One region of the Bacillus silvicola genome, then DNA from elsewhere that is predicted to be linked to it. Evidence: riboswitches for the same ligand, from Rfam matches in the RefSeq annotation. Region 1 holds a riboswitch; each other region holds the start of a gene.
The links. Region 1 has a riboswitch for thiamine pyrophosphate ahead of thiT (energy-coupled thiamine transporter ThiT). Riboswitches for the same ligand answer to the same signal wherever they lie in the genome.
Positions count from the first base shown of each region.

Region 2: it holds a riboswitch for thiamine pyrophosphate, as region 1 does, so the genes downstream of both, tenA (thiaminase II) here and thiT (energy-coupled thiamine transporter ThiT) in region 1, are expected to answer to the same signal.
Region 3: it holds a riboswitch for thiamine pyrophosphate, as region 1 does, so the genes downstream of both, thiM (hydroxyethylthiazole kinase) here and thiT (energy-coupled thiamine transporter ThiT) in region 1, are expected to answer to the same signal.
Region 4: it holds a riboswitch for thiamine pyrophosphate, as region 1 does, so the genes downstream of both, tenA (thiaminase II) here and thiT (energy-coupled thiamine transporter ThiT) in region 1, are expected to answer to the same signal.

Region 1 covers NZ_JBNGVC010000012.1:1,710,629-1,715,307, reverse strand. Annotated here, with positions in the region: gene ACP6L7_RS20950 (response regulator transcription factor) at 1-138, shown strand, start outside; gene ACP6L7_RS20945 (sensor histidine kinase) at 135-1,988, shown strand; gene thiT (energy-coupled thiamine transporter ThiT) at 2,196-2,855, opposite strand; TPP riboswitch at 2,941-3,042, opposite strand; gene ACP6L7_RS20935 (FeoA family protein) at 3,237-3,464, shown strand; gene feoB (ferrous iron transport protein B) at 3,461-4,679, shown strand, end outside.
Region 2 covers NZ_JBNGVC010000013.1:403,082-407,760, reverse strand. Annotated here, with positions in the region: gene ACP6L7_RS24265 (DUF3965 domain-containing protein) at 1-87, shown strand, start outside; gene ACP6L7_RS24260 (hypothetical protein) at 328-660, opposite strand; gene ACP6L7_RS24255 (SH3 domain-containing protein) at 666-1,826, opposite strand; TPP riboswitch at 2,086-2,197, shown strand; TPP riboswitch at 2,258-2,360, shown strand; gene tenA (thiaminase II) at 2,446-3,141, shown strand; gene ACP6L7_RS24245 (ABC transporter ATP-binding protein) at 3,110-3,859, shown strand; gene ACP6L7_RS24240 (ABC transporter permease) at 3,859-4,611, shown strand; gene ACP6L7_RS24235 (ABC transporter substrate-binding protein) at 4,608-4,679, shown strand, end outside.
Region 3 covers NZ_JBNGVC010000013.1:743,517-748,195, reverse strand. Annotated here, with positions in the region: gene topB (DNA topoisomerase III) at 1-1,220, opposite strand, end outside; TPP riboswitch at 1,525-1,634, shown strand; gene thiM (hydroxyethylthiazole kinase) at 1,707-2,516, shown strand; gene thiE (thiamine phosphate synthase) at 2,530-3,189, shown strand; gene ACP6L7_RS25945 (alpha/beta hydrolase) at 3,271-4,206, shown strand; gene ACP6L7_RS25940 (anaerobic C4-dicarboxylate transporter family protein) at 4,264-4,679, opposite strand, start outside.
Region 4 covers NZ_JBNGVC010000002.1:332,815-337,493, forward strand. Annotated here, with positions in the region: gene pdxR (MocR-like pyridoxine biosynthesis transcription factor PdxR) at 1-1,041, shown strand, start outside; gene ACP6L7_RS08825 (D-alanine--D-alanine ligase) at 1,046-1,960, shown strand; TPP riboswitch at 2,009-2,114, shown strand; gene tenA (thiaminase II) at 2,237-2,926, shown strand; gene ACP6L7_RS08835 (RNaseH domain-containing protein) at 3,252-4,679, shown strand, end outside.

The DNA.
Region 1 (4,679 bases):
ATTTGGGGATATGAGTTTGCTGGTGATGATCGAACTGTTAATAGCCATATTCGTAATTTGCGAAATAAATTAGGAGAGAAAGCAAAGTACATTACAACTGTAGTGCGAACCGGTTATAAATTCGAGGGGAATGTATGAGAAAAGGGATTGTATTAAAATTATTTACTCTCACAACAGCATTGTGCATGTTGATTTTAGCGACGATATTTATTGGACAAACGATATTTTTTAAGCAATATTATGCGAATCGAAAAGTGGAAGGTATTAAAGTAAATTTAAATTCTTTTGTAAAGAACTATTTAAATTATGCAGGAAGTGCAGATGGAATTCAGAAGCTGGAGCAAGATTTTTTAAGAGAAAATAATACGTGGATTACGACGTTAGATCAGAATGGGAATTTAAAACATGCGGATGATTTTTATTTTGAGGTAACGATAGACCGTAGGCAACAAAAGAACTTTGGACAACAAATATTCAAGGTTCCCTTATACAATCTCGTCAATATAGAGGAGATTGATAATAAATCATCAGATCAGTTTTTAGGACAAGAAATTTATGTTTCTGGAGTGAAACAAGAAGATAGTTTCATTCCATTCTCTTTCACGTTAAGTAAGCAAAATTTAAATGGATCTAATAAACCGTTAGAAAAAGCGTTTCAGGGGAAAGTGATTAAATTAAATGAGGAGAAAAAGAAAGCGGCTCAAGAACAATTTGCTAAGGAAAAGAAGCCGGCCGTTCAGGAACAAGCTGCTCAGGAATCAGATGTTTATATAGGAGGACGTGTTACGAAAGTACAGTTCCCTGATGTAAAAGGACCTGTAAATCCAATTTATAAAAATAATTTATTTTTGGATAATATAAAAGAATTTCAAGCTAATTTATTATTAAAAGAAAGCAATCAAATAAAATATGCAACACAAACAATGGACTATGAAAAGAATGATATAAAATATAAATTATTAATTAAACCAATAAAAGAAAAAGACGGATCAGTAACATATATATATGCGATGGCTTCTTTACAACCTGTAGACGAGGCTGTGCAAATGGTGCAAGATTACTACATTTACATTATTGCATTTGTAGTCATTCTTATTTTTCTAGCTTCGTTCTATTACTCAAAACAAATTGCAAAACCATTATTAAAAATAAATAATACAACGAAGAAAATAGCACATTTGGATTTCACAGAAAAAATTCCGATAACTTCAAAAGATGAAATTGGTGATTTATCGCAAAATATTAATACATTATCTAATAAACTACATTCACATATTGGACAGTTAGAGCAAGATATTGAAAAAGAAAGAAAGTTAGAAAACACAAGGAAAGAATTTATTGCAGGTGTATCGCATGAACTAAAAACGCCGCTTAGTATTATGAAAAGCTGTATTTCCATTTTAAAAGATGGGGTAGCTGAACATAAGAAAGACTACTATTTTCAGGCAATGGAAAAAGAAGTAGACAAGATGGATATACTAATTGTGGATATGCTTGAATTAGCTAAATTCGAGTCTGGCACGTATAACATGAAGATGGATTCTTTCTATATAGATGGAGCGATTGAAGAAATATGTGAACAGCTTTCACCGGAGATAGAGAAAAAAGAACTGAGTGTGCACAAACATATATGTCCAGCAGAAGTCATTGGAAATCAAAATAGAATTGAACAAGTAATTGTGAATTTTATTACGAATGCAATACGTTATACACCAGAAAAAGAAGATATTATTATTTCCACAATAGACGAGACGAATCATATAAAAGTGTGTATCGAAAATAAAGGTACTCACATTGAAGAAGAACAATTAGATAAAATTTGGGATCGTTTTTATCGAGTGGATGCAGCTCGCCAGCGTTCACAAGGTGGAACAGGGCTTGGTCTTGCAATTTCAAAGAATATTTTAGAACTGCATAATGCTGAATATGGGGTGAAGAATACCGAAGATGGTGTGTTATTTTACTTCTATTTACCGAAAAAAGCGTAGACAATATAATCTACGCTTTTTTAATTTATTTTCATATTATCTTTACCTAATCTTTATTTTGGAGCAGTATACTTTGAATAGAAAATGAGGTTATGTAAGGAGTCGATGAACCGTGCATAGCAATTGGCTAAGTATAATGGTATTTATTTTCTTTTGTGCATTTATTGTATTTTTAATTGATATTACGATGTGAAAAAAGAGCGCTCATTAAGCGCTCTTCTTTGCTCTATTCATTTGATAAGCACCGATGCTTTTGAATAAGCGTGGTGAAGTTGTAAATAAAAGAATTAGTAATACAGTACATAGTATGAAAGAGCCGATCATTGTACTGCCGTTTACAATTAATGAATATAAGACAGCTGATTGTCCTTTAGGTGCATATTGACCAAAGAAAATAATACCAGCAATAAAGTGACAGAAATAACGTGCAAAGCTGCCGACAAATGTGGCAAGGATAATGTAAACGAGTGCTTTTTTTCCCTTGTTTTGTTTTGGTTTATCTTTGCGATTACCGAAACTTGAATGCTCTGCATTATTGTTTTCTGAGGCAAGTGTTTTTTGAATTGGACGATAGAATAAACCAGCAAAGCCGATAAAGGCAAAGGCAACGAAGTACTCAATGAATGCTTGCACTGGTGTTAGAATGTAGGCATCACCTACGACAATTTGTAATAGTCCCCAAATTAAGCCACCTAAGAAAGCCATTTTGAAGCCCCAGCGGTATGCAATAATAAAAATAGGAATCATAGCAAATGAGATGGAACCGCCTGTTGGAAGTTTAATTGATAATGGTAAAATGTCGATAATCAAGGCGAAGGCTGCAAGAATAGCAGATTCGATCATCGCTTGTAAATTGGTGTTACGCATGTTGTCTCCCCCTAAATCCAAGTTGCACAAAAAAGAACATTATCATAGGAGGATACGAAATACGTAAATGAAAAAGAGGTATGTATTTCGGACGTTTGCACAATCCCTGCGTTAGCATTAACTAACAGGTTCTAAGGGTCGGAACGAAGTGTTCCCTCTCAGCGATAAGGCTCCCCCTGTGATAACGAGATTCTTTATTTGCTATTTTTTATTGTAAGCGAAATGGATGAGAATGGCAAATGAACCTCGTATGACAATAAGTGAAATATAATTGTATTGAAATGTTAATAAATATGAAGCAAAAAGATATAGTCCAATTGAAATAGAGTATGATATAATTTTTTTGAAAATAATTATCATTCTCTTCTGAGGGGGAAGGTTATGAGCTTAGTAGATATTAAAATTGGTGAGAAAGTGTTAGTAAAAAGTATTCAGTCGTTAGATAATTTACTAAAGAGAAGACTGGCTGCTTTCGGTCTCGCGGAAGGAAGCGAACTTCGCCTGAAACAGAAAGCGATGTTTAAAGGTCCTTGTACATTGGAGTGTCGCGGACAGTTAATTAGTATTCGTCATTGTGACGCGAAAATGATAAAGGTGGAATTAGCGTGAATAAGGTTGCTTTGCTAGGGAATCCAAATACAGGGAAAACATCATTATTTAATGCGCTCACTGGTTCTTATGAATATGTAGGAAATTGGAGCGGTGTAACAGTAGAAAAGAAGGTTGGTAAATTAAAAGATAAGCAAGGAACACTAATTGATTTACCAGGCGTTTATGATTTAAATCCAGTTTCACGTGATGAAGGTGTCGTTACAAACTTTCTACTAACAGACGAATTTCATCATATGTTAAATATAGTGGATTCTTCGCAATTTGAGCGAAATATGCATTTAACATTACAATTACTTGAATTTGGTAAGCCGGTTTCAATTGGTTTAAATATGATTGATGTGGCAAAGCAAAGAGGAATTGTTATTAATGTAAAACGATTATCAGAAATATTAGGTGTAACAGTCGTTCCTGTCGTTGCAAGAAGCGGAAAAGGCTGTGAAGAATTACTTGCTACTCTTCATGAAGAGAAACAAAAAGAGAAAAAGTCATTCATTATTTCATATGGTGTACAATTGGATGAAGGAATCGGAGAGGTAATTGCTCTTTTAGAGACAGCGAATTATGAGCATCCAAGATGGTTAGCCCTTCAATTTTTAAGCAATAACGAAGTAGTAGAAAAAGAAATGAAAGCATTACCAATTTATAAGGAACTTGTAGCCATTCGATCTCGTTTAGAAGGAAAACTTGATTGTACGTTAGAAGAGCACATTTACAAAACTCGTGAAGCGTATATTGAAAAGTTAAAAACAAATGTCATTCAGCATGAGAAAGAAGGAAAAATTCCTTTTTCGGAAAAAATCGATAAGTTAATTACACATAAAATTTTAGGACTTCCAATCTTTTTAGCAGTTATGTTTTTTATTTTTCAGGTTACGTTTACGTGGATTGGTACGCCTTTATCTGATACGCTTGATGGATTTTTTGGCGGACAACTTACTGATTGGGTTACAGCTGGGCTCACAAGTGTTGGGGCTTCTGATTTTATTCAAGCACTCGTTACAGAAGGTATTATTGCCGGTGTTGGTGCGGTATTAGTATTCGTTCCACAAATCTTTGCACTATTCTTTTTCATTTCATTATTAGAAGACTCGGGATATATGGCACGAATTGCAGTTGTTATGGATAGAATTATGGAATTTTTCGGTTTAAACGGAAAAGCGTTCATTCCGATGATTATCGGTTTTGGATGTAACGTTCCGGGGATTATGGCAG
Region 2 (4,679 bases), on a different contig from region 1:
TTCTATTGGTGCGACGATGAACAAAGAATGAGCTTAGAGAAAAAATATAATCTTAGTTTTATTTATGAAAAATATGCTTGTGGATAAACCGTATTTTACATATTAAAAATTAATATAAATTAAAAAAGGATCTCAAGTTTATGTGAGATCCTTTTTTTTAGTAAAACAAGGAGAAAGTAACTAAGATAAGAAATAACATTCCATAAAGGAGAAATTGTGCAGTAGAACTTCCTTGTATACCAAAAAAAGTATTCATTTTTTCATATAAATTCAGTATATATTTCATTGGATTATCTTTGAAATATTGGTACACAGTGTCTCCTCTTTCTAAGCTTCTTGTTCATGTTTTTGGTTATGAGGAACATTAACGTATCTAGCTATGAATAATAAAACAGTCATAAAGAATACAGGAAGTACGGTAGATAAATAAAAACCATTATTAATTATATTTGTTATAAGAGCACTCAAAAGGAAAATTACATTATAAATATGGGCTATTTTTTGTTTTAGCCGCATTTGTAATGCTTCCATAATGATTTCTAAGGCAACAAAAGCAATAATAATAGATAAAAATACAGTGTTCGTATTATAAATGATTAAACAACAGATTAAACCAAAAAAGGACAGGTATTCAATAATGAGAGGTATATTGCGTGGCATAGAATTTACCTAACTAAATATGGCAGTGGGTTCACTGCATTTGTTTTTTCAAAATTCCATTCCCCATTATGTAATTCAAAATGGAGATGTTGCCCGTATGAATGACCTGTATTTCCCATATGACCGACTAATTGTCCAGCTTGCACTTGATCCCCAACTTGTACAGCACGATCCTTCATATGAGCATAAACTGTTGTATATAATTTTCCATTTATTTGATGGGCGACGAACACGACATTGCCGTAGCTAGCCGAATAATAAGATTTCACAACTTTACCTGTAGCAGCAGCTTGAATAGAGATGTTGCCTTGTGCTGCAATATCTATACCATAATGCATTTGTTCCCAGCGCATATCAAAAGTTGAGCTAATTCTTCCTTGAGTTGGAAATTTGAAAACAGCTGGAATTGATGAAGGTTGAGCTGTTTTAGTTTGTGATTGATTTTGATGTTGCACTACATAGTGTTTTGCTACATATCCGTATCCTGTGCCAAAACGAATTTTATACCAAGTACCTACCGTTTCTACTACTTGTACTTGTGTACCATTTTGTAATGAACCAAGTAGAGTGCTACTTGTACTAGCGTTGCTACGTACATTTAATTTTGGTGTTGCAACAGTATAAGAAGGAGAACCTTGTACAGTTACACCTTTTACTAGAGGTGTGGATCCATTAGATACAAATGTTTTTTGTACGTATCCAATTTGACCATTATGTAATATTTTGTACCAATCCCCTTGTTCACCTTGAATGGTAATGAATTGACCATTTGGTAATATATCTAGAATAGAAGACTCTGTATTAGGTTCAGAACGAACGTTTAATGCGTTTGCATTTACGATATATTGATTCTTTGATTGAACATTTTTTTTGAATAGAATTGCATCTTTTTTCATATAGCCTGTTTTGTTGTTAACAGATACTTTATACCAATCTTGAGTTGTCTCAAGAATAGTAACCGGGCTATTAAATCGAATATTATCAATTATTGCACTGTCTGCATTGTTATTTTGATGTAGTGCAACGTTGTCAATTTTTACATATCCAGTTTTTACTTTAGATGGTTGCTTAGCAGCCGCTGTTTGTATACCGGATTCTCCCATAGAAGGAAGTAAAGAAACAATTGCTATAGTAGTTGCTGTTAAAGCTGTAGCTTTCATATTCATGTAATAAAGACCTCCTCTAGTTGTATAGTTGTATTTTTATTATAGTATAAAGATATAATATATTGGTCGTATTCACATAAATGTAATATGAAATCAATAAAAATAATGTTAGAAGAGAGGTTCGTATATAAATATTGTATATATCATTTGCGGGGGCGCATTTATATTTGTTCAACATGTTAAGATTTAATTCGCAATTAAGAAAATTAAAACAGTTGATGATGTCTTATTACGGTGTTATACTGACAGTGATAATTTTATAGTTTGCTAGGAGAGCTGGTGTTGCCAGCTGAGAGTGGGCCGTAAGCCTTTGATCCTTTTCATTACCTGATCTAGATTATGCTAGCGTAGGGAAGCAATTCGGACACTAACAATGAGTCCCCGTTTCTTTGCGTATAGAAACGGGGCTTTTTTATTTGAAAAATTCATATTGAAACCACTAGGGGTGCTTGATGTGCTGAGAGAGGAATAATCCTTAACCCTTACAGACCTGATCTAGGTAATACTAGCGAAGGGAAGTGGAACAACGAATAAATGTATAATTTTATTTGCTGTAACCACTTCTTATATATAGAAGTGGTTTTTTATTTAGGTACATATATTGAAAGGGGAAATAGAAATGAAATTTTGCGATAGATTATTAGAAACTGTGCAACCTGTTTGGGAGAAAAGTCATAATCATCCGTTTGTAGTAGGTATGGGGGATGGCACGTTAGAAAAAGATAAATTTCAGTATTATATTATTCAAGACTATTTATATTTGTTAGATTATGCAAAGTTATATGCGATTGGTGTTGTAAAAGCAACGAATCCACAAGTTATGGCAAAGTTTGCAGAGCAAATAGATGGTATTTTAAATGGTGAAATGACGATCCATAAACAATATGCAAAAAGACTTGGTATTTCTGTACAAGAGATGGAATCTGCGAAACCATCTGCTAAAAATTTAGCTTATACAAATTATATGATGTCTGTATCTCAAAATGGCACACTTGCGGAATTAATAGCAGCACTTCTACCATGTATGTGGAGTTATTGGGAGATTGGAAAGCGTTTAAATGATATTCCTGGAGCAAGAGATCATGAGTTTTTTGGTGAGTGGATTCAAGGATATAGCTCTGAAGAATACGGCGACCTTTGTATTTGGTTAATAGACTTATTAAATGAAATGGCGGTTGGAAAGTCTGAGAAAGAACTAGACCGATTAGAGGAGATTTTCTTATATTCCAGTCGATTTGAATATTTATTCTGGGATATGTCCTATCGTAAGGAGATGTGGGGATTTGAGGAGCAAGAACATACTACAGTTTCATAATGTTTCTTTTCATTATGATGAGAAACCAATCATCAATGAATTAAATGCTTCTATACAAGATAAAGAGTTTGTAAGTATTATCGGACCGAGTGGATGTGGGAAAAGTACTTTATTTCGCCTTATTACAGGATTAGAAGAGGCAAGTACTGGACAGATAGAGCTGATAGAAACAAAGAGTCATCCTGTAGGGTATATGCCTCAAAAAGATATGCTCTTACCGTGGAGGACGATTATTGAGAATGCTGCTCTGCCGCTAGAGTGTCAAGGTGTGCAGAAGAAAGAAGCACAAGTAAAAGCGAAAGAACTGTTACATAAATTTGGGTTACAAGGATACGAGGCGAAATATCCGAAAGATTTATCTGGTGGTATGAGACAACGTGTATCTTTTATCCGAACTTTATTAACGGGCGGGGAGATATTATTGTTAGATGAACCGTTTAGCGCATTGGACGCTTTAACGAAGGCATCTTTGCAAGAATGGTTGTTTGAACAATGGAAAGAGTGGGAAAAAACAATTTTATTTATCACTCATGATGTTGAAGAAGCGTTGTTTCTTTCTAATCGAATTTTGGTTGTAGAAAATCAACCGATAGCAACTTTAACTGAGCGAATTGTGCCGCTTGAGCGTAACCGAACACGAAAGGATTTATATAAGCCTGAAGTATTGGCGCTTAAAGATGAGCTCCTTAGTATGTTACAAAGGCAGGTACTTGTATGATGAACCGTTTGAAAGAATTAGTTCCTGCTCTTACACTTTCTAGTATTTTACTCGTTATGTGGGAAGTAGGGGCAAGAATTGTAGATGAGATGTACATTTTACCGCCACCATCTGCAATTGTAATGAAGATATGGAAACTAAAAGACATATTATTTACGGTTCATTTACCGGCAACGTTATACGTCGTTTTAATAGGTGTTGCTATTTCTATCGTATTAGGTGTGGGGCTAGCAATGTTAATGAATGCGAGTACGTGGATGGAAAGAGCATTTTACCCATTATTAGTAGCTTCGCAAACCATCCCGATTACAGCACTTGCGCCCCTATTTGTTTTATGGTTTGGATATACGATCTGGAGTAAGGTTGTTGTCACAGTTTTAATTACGTTTTTCCCAATTGCGGTCAATACGTATGATGGACTGCGTAGTACGAAGAAAGAGTGGGAGGAGCTCTTAGTTACGTATGGTGCAACGAAAAAAGATATTTTTCTAAAGCTAAAGTTGCCATCTGCTCTTCCTTACTTTTTCTCAGCGTTAAAAATTGCAGTTCCGCTTAGTGTGATCGGGGCGGCAATTGGAGAATGGCTCGGTGCACAAGCTGGGCTTGGATATTTCAGTAAAAGAATGATGACGCAGTTAGACGGAGCTGGTGTATTTGCACCCATTGTATTGTTATCATTATTAGCTATTTTCTTCGTCATACTTATTTCCATATTAGAAAAGAAATTTATTAGTTGGAGGAAACATTCATGAAATTATTAAAACGCATCTTTGTGTTTACATTATTAGTTGCAATGATTGCAGGATGTTCGAGTAATTCA
Region 3 (4,679 bases), on a different contig from region 1:
TGTTCATATTCAAAGGCCGGGAATAAAACAGCTAAGAAACGTTTTACAACTAAGTCATAAATTTTACGTTCTTTATCTGTGAAAGCTGAGAAGTTTACATAGCTCTCTGTTGGAATAATTGCGTGATGATCACTTACTTTACTATCATCAACAAATGATTTATTAGATTTTACAGGTTTCTGCAATACTTTATGTGCTAAAGGACGGTATTCTCCAACTCCGCAAGCTTTCAGACGCTCTGGAAGTGTTCCGACAATATCAGATGAAATATAGCGTGAATCCGTACGAGGGTACGTTAAAACTTTATGCTGTTCATATAATTTTTGCATAATGTTTAATGTTTCTTTCGCAGAGTAACCAAATATTTTATTCGCATCACGTTGTAGCTCAGTTAAATCGTAAAGACCAGGAGCGAACGATTTCTTTTGTTTTTTATCAATGTCTACAACAGTAGCATTTTGCTTACTGATTTTATTCACAAGTGCATCGATTTTTTCTTTATTGAAGCTGCGACTATTTCCTTTTGTATCTTGCCAAGTTAGTTTTAATCTCTCAGCTGTTTGAGCTTCGATACCATAGTAAGTTTGAGCTTTGAAATGTTTGATTTCATCTTCACGGTTTGCAATCATGGCTACAGTAGGTGTTTGGACACGACCACAATTTAGTTGAGCATTAAAGCGAGTAGTTAATGCTCGAGTCGCATTAAGGCCGATATACCAGTCAGCCTCTGAACGTGCGACAGCAGAAGCGTATAGATTATCATATGCTTTTCCTGGTTTTAAATTTGCGAAGCCATCTTTAATTGCTTTATCGGTAACAGATGAAATCCATAGACGTTTAATTGGTTTCTGCATTTTAACTTTATCGATAATCCAGCGTGCGACCAACTCTCCCTCACGACCGGCGTCAGTAGCTATAATGATTTCATTTACATCTTTTCTAAGAAGCTGACTTTTTACAGCGTTAAACTGTTTCCCTGTTTGTTTAATAACGGTTAGTTTTAAACGCTCCGGTAGCATTGGTAAATCTTCTAAATTCCACTGTTTGTATTTTACATCATAGCTTTCTGGATCAGCTAATGTAACGAGATGACCTAAAGCCCAAGTAACAATATATTTACTACCTTCAAGATAGCCGTTCCCTTTTTTATCACATTTCAGTACACGTGCGATATCACGTGCAACAGAAGGTTTTTCAGCAATTACAATACTTTTTGCCATATTTAAAAACATCCTTTCAAATTTCCATACGTTAAATATAGCATACATCGTTGTTCTATTCAGTCTCGCGGAAGGTTTGAGTTATTTGTGATGAAATATACCGGGGAGAGTTTTACTTATGTAAATAAAAGATTTATATAAATGTCAGATTTTAAAGGGTATCCATTGACATTGTAAATGAATTTCATTTTTATTATATAAAGGTGAAAAATGGTTGAACCAGGAGAGTTAAGATCTCTATCATTCTTAAAAGGAAAGAACTTGTTATTTTATTAGAATAAGAGTAGACTCTGAAGTAGATGAATAAGTAACACATGGGAGTTTGTGGATGCAAACTGAGAGTATGACTAATCCGTCATTGACCATTTGAACCTGTTGGATAATGCCAGCGTAGGGAGAGTGTAAAAGCACATGTTCAGGCACTTTGCGTACGCGCAAAGTGCCTTTTTGTGTATCTCCCATCATTATAGTTAGGGGATGAGAAGGATGAATAGGAAAGAAATTAGTAAAGTAGTGGATTTGGTGAGAGAGTCTAATCCGCTCGTTCATAATATTACAAATGTTGTTGTAACAAATTTTACAGCTAACGGTTTGTTAGCGTTAGGGGCATCGCCTGTAATGGCGTATGCAAAAGAAGAGGTAGCAGAAATGGCTAGCATTGCTGGAGCTCTTGTATTAAATATGGGTACACTTCGTTCTGAAGAGGTAGAAGCGATGTTACTTGCTGGAAAATCGGCAAATACAAATGGTGTACCAGTATTATTTGATCCGGTTGGGGCAGGAGCAACATCGTATCGGACAGAAGTTGCGAGACATATTCCGGCTGAAATCGATTTAGCGATTATCCGCGGAAATGCAGCTGAAATAGCGAACGTTATTAATGAAAGATGGGAAATTAAAGGGGTAGACGCCGGTGCTGGAAATGGCAATGTTGTAAATATTGCAAAACAGGCAGCGGATGAATTAAATACAGTTGCGGTAATTACTGGAGAAGAAGACGTTGTTACAGATGGAGAGCGAACTATTCTTATTCGAAATGGTCATCCCATTTTAACGAAAGTTACGGGAACTGGTTGTTTACTAACTTCTGTAATAGGAGCATTTGTAGCAGTAGAAAAGGATTATGTAAATGCAGCAGTAGCGGCATTAACTTTTTATGGTGTAGCTGCGGAACTGGCAGCTGCTAAGACAGTGGAAAAGGGACCTGGTAGTTTCCAAATTGAATTTTTAAATCAGTTAGCGAATACAACTTCAGATGATATTGAGAAGTATGGGAAGATTGAGCTTATACAGTAAGGAGGGGAACTAGATGCCGCGTATTACAAAGGCTGAAATGTCTAGATTACTATCGGTATATTTTATTATGGGAAGTAACAATTGTACGAAGGAGCCACTACAAGTATTGAGAGATGCACTTGAAGGCGGTATAACAATTTTTCAATTTCGTGAAAAGGGGGAAGGCGCTTTAACGGGAGAGAAACGTATTTGTTTCGCAAAAGAACTACAGGCAATTTGTAAGGAGTATGGTGTACCATTCATCGTAAATGATGATGTGGAACTAGCTCTTGAGTTAGATGCAGATGGCGTGCATGTTGGACAAGATGATGAAGGAATTACTTCTGTTCGTGAAAAAATGGGAGATAAAATTGTTGGTGTATCTACCCATACAATTGAAGAAGCACGCTGGGCAATTGAAAACGGAGCTGATTATTTAGGTGTTGGCCCTATTTTCCCAACGAGTACGAAAAAAGATACGAAAGCTGTGCAAGGAACGAAAGGTTTAGCTCATTTTAGAGAACAAGGAATTACAATACCGATTGTTGGCATTGGTGGGATTACGATTGAAAATACCGCTTCGGTTATAGAAGCCGGTGCGGATGGTGTCTCTGTTATTTCTGCGATTAGTTTAGCGGAATCTGCGTATGAGAGTACGAAGAAGCTAATAGAGGAAGTAAGTAAGAGTTTGTAGAAAAAAGCTATGTAGTATTAAAACGCTACATAGCTTTTGTTTGTTTTTGATATTAAAAATTAGAAATAGGGAGGAGATTGTTTGAAACGGAATAGGTTTGTAGAGTTGCAAAATGAGTTGTTTCGTTTATTTGAAAAAGGGGAATTTGATGCCGTTTATAGATGCATAGATGAAACGAAAAGGGAGTTTCCTGAAAGAATGGATAAAACGAGTTTTTGGCAAGCTTGTGCATATTCAGTGGAAGGTAAGCATGAAGAGGCAATTGCTATTCTTAATGAAGCCATACAAAGGGGAATTTGGTGGAACCCATATACACTCATGCATGATGAAGATTTAAAAGGATTACAGGATAAAATAGATTTTAAGCCGATAGTCAAAAAGTGCGAAGAGATTTTGAAGGAGCATCAGATGATGAGTCAGTCAAAATTATTTACTTATGGAAATGAAAAAGCGCAGGCAGGTATATTTTCTTTACATTGGAGAGGATCAAACATAAATGATTTTGCACCATATTGGTGTGAAGAAGAAATACTACATGAGTATATGTTAGGTTTTTCTCAATCCTCACAAATATATGGAATGAATTCTTATAGCTGGGATAATCATGAGATAGCTATAAAAGATGTTATGAAAAATTTTAATGATTTTACAAATAAATATAACTTGGAAGATATCATCATCGCGGGAGCTTCTCAAGGGGGGAATATAGCAATAGAGTTAGCGTTAAAGAATATGTTAGCGACTCAAAAGTTTATTGCGGTTATACCTGCTATTCGAGATGTAGAGGCAATTGAAAGTATCGTTATATCGAATGATATAACGAATGTGAAAGGGTATATTGTCACGGGAGATAAAGATCAATTTTATGAAAACACACTTCAAGTAATGTCTATGTTCGAGAAATATAAGGTGAACTGTAAATTAATTGTGAGAGAAGGATTAGGTCATCTTTTCCCAGAGGACTTTACACAAATAGTAAAGAACATAATGGAAGAATGGACGGTTAAAAATATTTAAACAAACGTTTGATTAAAAAAGCACAAACCCTTTAAAATTTTAGGTTTGTGCTTTAATTTAAAACATAATGGAAATTAAGAGCATTCCAATTCCGATAGAAGTGAATGTTGCAATTAGGCCCGGAATCATAAAGCTATGATTTAATACATATTTACCGATGCCTGTTGTACCAGTACGATCAAAGTTAATTGCAGCAACGATTGTCCCGTAGTTTGGAATGAAGAAGTATCCATTTACTGCAGGGAACATTGCAATTAGTAAAGCTGGTGGAATACCAAGTGATAGTCCAAGTGGCATTAAAGCACGAACTGTCGCTGCTTGGCTATACAGTAAAATAGATAGAATGAATAATGTGATAGCAAATAGCCATGGTGCACTAGTCACTAAGTGCTGAATTGATCCTTGAATCATATTTAAGTTTCCGTTAAAGAAAGTATCTCCCATCCAAGCGATACCGAAAATAGCAACAACTG
Region 4 (4,679 bases), on a different contig from region 1:
AAAAGAGCTTTTCTTACTCGTATGTCCATTGAAGGGGATATTGTATTGAACTACGGATATGCAAAAGGCTATAGACCGTTAATGAATTATTTACTTCATTACATGGAAATGAAAGGTGTAGATATTTCGAACAAAGATATTCTAATCACAAATGGATTTACGGAAGGGTTAGATATTGTACTATCTTCTTTATCGAAAAAATCAGGGCGTGTAATTTGTGAGAATCCAACTCACCATGCTGCACTGAAGCTTTTTCGCTTACATGGACTTGAAGTTCATGGGATTAATATGAATGATGATGGTATTGATACGAATGAAGTAGAACAAAGTTTACGTGAAAAAGATTTTGATTTTGCGTATTTGATTCCTTCTTATCATAATCCAACCGGTATTGTTACGAGTTCAGAGAAAAGAACGGAATTGATGAGATTATTTTCAAAATATAAGATTCCTATTATAGAGGATGGATTTAATGAAGAATTACGTTATTCAGGTTCACATTTAGCGCCATTATTAACTTTTGCAGGGGCCGGTAATAATGTGATTTATATTAGTAGCTTTTCAAAGGTACTTTTCCCTGGTTTACGTGTAGGTTGGATCATTGCAGATAAAGAACTGATACATTATTTAGAAAGTGTAAAAAGGGCAAGAACGATTCATACATCTACGTTAGATCAAGCTGTACTGTTTCAATATTTACATGAAGGATATTTTGAAAAATATTTAAAAAAAGCAAGATCTGTTTATAAGAAAAAATATGAGTTAGCTGTTGAGGCATGTAATCAGTACATTCCGTTTAAAAGAATGACTGGAGATGGTGGACTTCATTTATTTATAGAGTTAGAAGAAAAAATTAATGCCCGCACACTTTTACAAAAGTGTTATGAGAAAGGTGTAACGTTTTCTCCTGGAAATGTTTTTTATTCTGATGGAGGGGGAGCGAATACCTTCCGATTAGGCTTTTCACGTTTGAAAGAAAAGGAAATAGTTAGCGGGATTCAAATAATTGGTGATACATTAAAAAATGAAATTTGGAGATGAGAAGATGAGAATTGGCGTTATTATGGGAGGAGTATCCTCTGAAAAACAAGTATCAATTATGACTGGAAATGAAATGATTGCACATTTAAATAAGAGTAAGTATGAAATAGTTCCAATTACGTTAAATGAAAAAATGGATTTAATTGAAAAAGCGAAAGACATTGATTTTGCATTGCTAGCATTACACGGAAAATACGGAGAAGATGGTACTGTTCAAGGGACGCTTGAAAGTTTAGGTATTCCTTATAGTGGTAGCAATATGTTATCTAGCGGTATATGTATGGACAAAAATCTTTCAAAAAAGATTTTACGTTATGAAGGAGTAGAAACACCCGATTGGATTGAACTTACAAAAATGGAGGATCTAAACCTTGAAGAGTTAGAGAAGTTAGGATTTCCGTTAGTAGTAAAACCTAACTCTGGCGGCTCCAGTGTTGGAGTAAAGATTGTCAAGGATAAAAATGAATTGATTTCAATGCTGGAAACTGTATTCGAATGGGATTCAGAAGTAGTAATTGAGAAGTATATAAAGGGTGAGGAGATTACATGTTCCATTTTTGATGGAAAACAGTTACCTATCATCTCGATTCGACATGCTGCTGAGTTCTTTGACTACAATGCAAAATATGATGATGCTAGTACAGTTGAAGAAGTTATAGAACTTCCAGCTGAAGTACAGGAACGTGTAAATAAAGCGTCACTGGCTTGTTATAAAGCATTAAAATGTAGTGTTTATGCAAGGGTTGATATGATGGTGAAGGACGGAATTCCATATGTAATGGAGGTTAACACATTACCAGGGATGACACAATCAAGTTTACTGCCAAAAAGTGCAGAGGCTGCGGGAATTAAATATAGTGAACTATTAGATATGATTATACAAACTTCATTACACGTTAGGAAAAATGAAGGTTTTTAATTTTGACACTTTTATAGATTGTGCTATGATGAATACGAAAATAAAATATTTATCCACTAGGGGGGCCTTTTATAGGCTGAGATCAAATGAAATTTTGAGACTCTTAGTACCTGATCTGGTTAATGCCAGCGTAGGGAAGTGGGAAAGACATTGTTATTTAATGAATAAATACTGTCAATTTCACTTTCTTTACGCCTGTAAAGAAAGTTTTTTTATTTTACAGCTTTAATAAATGGGATAAATACTTATATTTTATAAATTATTGGAGGGATTTAAATGACTTTTTCACAATCATTACGTAAAGAAGTAGATTCAATTTGGGAAGCAAGTTTTAATCATCCTTTTGTAAAAAAACTTGGTGAAGGTACGTTAGATTTAGCAAGTTTCCGTTATTACGTACTTCAAGATTCATATTATTTAAGTCATTTTGCTAGAGTACAAACTTTAGGAGCTGCAAAGGCTCTTGAATTAGAAACGACAGCTCGTATGGCGCACCATGCTCAAAATACATATGAAGCAGAATTATCATTACACGAGAATTTTGCTAAAAAATTAGGCGTTACGAAAGAAGAAAAAGATAATTTCCTACCTGCACCAACTGCATATGCGTATACTTCACATATGTATCGTGCTGCGTATGAAGGTCATTTAGGGGATATTATTGCAGCTATTTTACCTTGTTATTGGCTATATTATGAAATTGGTGAACGTTTAAAAGAGTGTCAGCCAGAAGAGCCAATTTATAAAGAGTGGATTTCTGCTTATGGATCAGATTGGTTCCGTACATTAGTAGAAGAGCAAATCACACGATTAGATACTATCGCTGAAAAAGTAACAGAGGCAGACCGTGAACGTATGAGACAACATTTTATTATTAGTAGTCAATATGAATATTCATTTTGGGAAATGGCATATACACTAGAAAAATGGCCAGTGAATGAAGAAGTTAAAGGTGTTATTTCATAAAGAGTATAGAAAAGGTATCGCTATATGAAGAGGCGATACCTTTTCTTATGTTTTATTTATGTAAATATTTTGTGAATTATAGATATAAAACAAAATAATCTATTATAATGATTTTATAATATAAAAAATAACATAAGGAGGTAGTTATATGTTTAAGGGTAACTTTTTATTAATTCAGTTTTATAATGTATTATTTAAATAATTTGATTTATTTATTCCTGAAATATGCTTGGTTTAAATTTGATTCGTTTATGCTTAAAAATATTGGTGAATTTTCTAGTATTATTCATGATTAATATTAATTAAGGGAGGAAGTATTACTAATATGGAAAAATTACGGTTATTAACATTTAAAAATATAGTAGAACCCCTCTATAATGAGAAAGTATCGTATATTTACTTTCCTATTGAATGGCTTGAGATTGTAGAGATACATTATAGAACATTTTTATTAACGAGTAAGTTAAAACTTGTAAATGAAAGATTGTATGATATGTTTTCTGATATATTATTCATTCAGCATAATCCATATATATTAAAGGAAGATACACCTTGGATTGTAGCAAAAGAACCAATGAGACAAGAACAGTTAGACTATATTTTTCAAAGTTGGTATGAAGTTATTCATGATTGGAAACCGAATAAATTAATAGATCAACCACATTTAGAATGGCAGTATGATTTAATTAGTAATTTACCAGTATTACATGATAAAAAAACGTTTCCTAAATGGGTACCAGCTCTTGTTACACATATCTTTTGCGAACAGCCTTTACGTATGAAAAATAAGAATGATGAAGAAGTATATTTTTCACCACTGCGATCCCAACATGTTTCTGAAGCGATGTCTGAGCCAATTAAGGATGAAGAAACACAGGATTATTTCGCTTATGTATATCGGTTTGAATACATAACTCGTGGAGGTGAAAATAGTCCACTATTAAAAGTATCAGTCGGAATTAGACGGTTTTATCAGCAATATAACCATAAAGATATTTCTATACTTTTAGGGCGAAAGCGAAGCCAAATACTTATTTCAACTCCTGAATTTGAATCAAATAAGAAAAAGCAAAGATTTGTAAAATTAAAAGTGCAACAAGCTGAAAAAGGAATAAAGTGGATTAAGCGTTTCAGAAATTTAAAAGATGAGTATAGGATAGGGGGAGAAGTTAAATTAGAACACATTCTCCAATGTCCAAAAGAGTATATTAGAGGAACAAATAAAAGAGTGCTTCTTCCATATAACGAAAACATATATAAAGTTCAAGGGACAAAAATAAAACTTGGTATAAAAGTAAGAGAAAAAAAGGAGCTTTTAAATGAATTCCAACTGACCTTCCCATATTTCACATTAATTCCAGAATGTGAAAGTGTATTAACGAATAATGAGAATGAGTTATTACCTTTAATTACCCCAAAGGAATTAGATTCAATTACGTTAGAAGTATGGTCAGATGATATAGTAATAGAGATAGAGCAAGCGTTATTAGATAGCAAAATAGTTTTAGCGCAAAATGGAGATTCCTCCTATGTATTAAATGCGGATTATCCGGTGTTGTTAAAAATAGTAAGATATAACATTGAAAAAGTATTACAAAATCCATATAGAATGCAATATAGCCATAAAAATAAAAAGGAACTTGTAGACGATGTTGTAAAAGCGGTACATGCTACAGCAGGAGAGCAAAATGGAATGAAACTAGCATTAATTGCACTAAAAACTTTTAATGGCCGTGAAAAAATTAATCCAAAG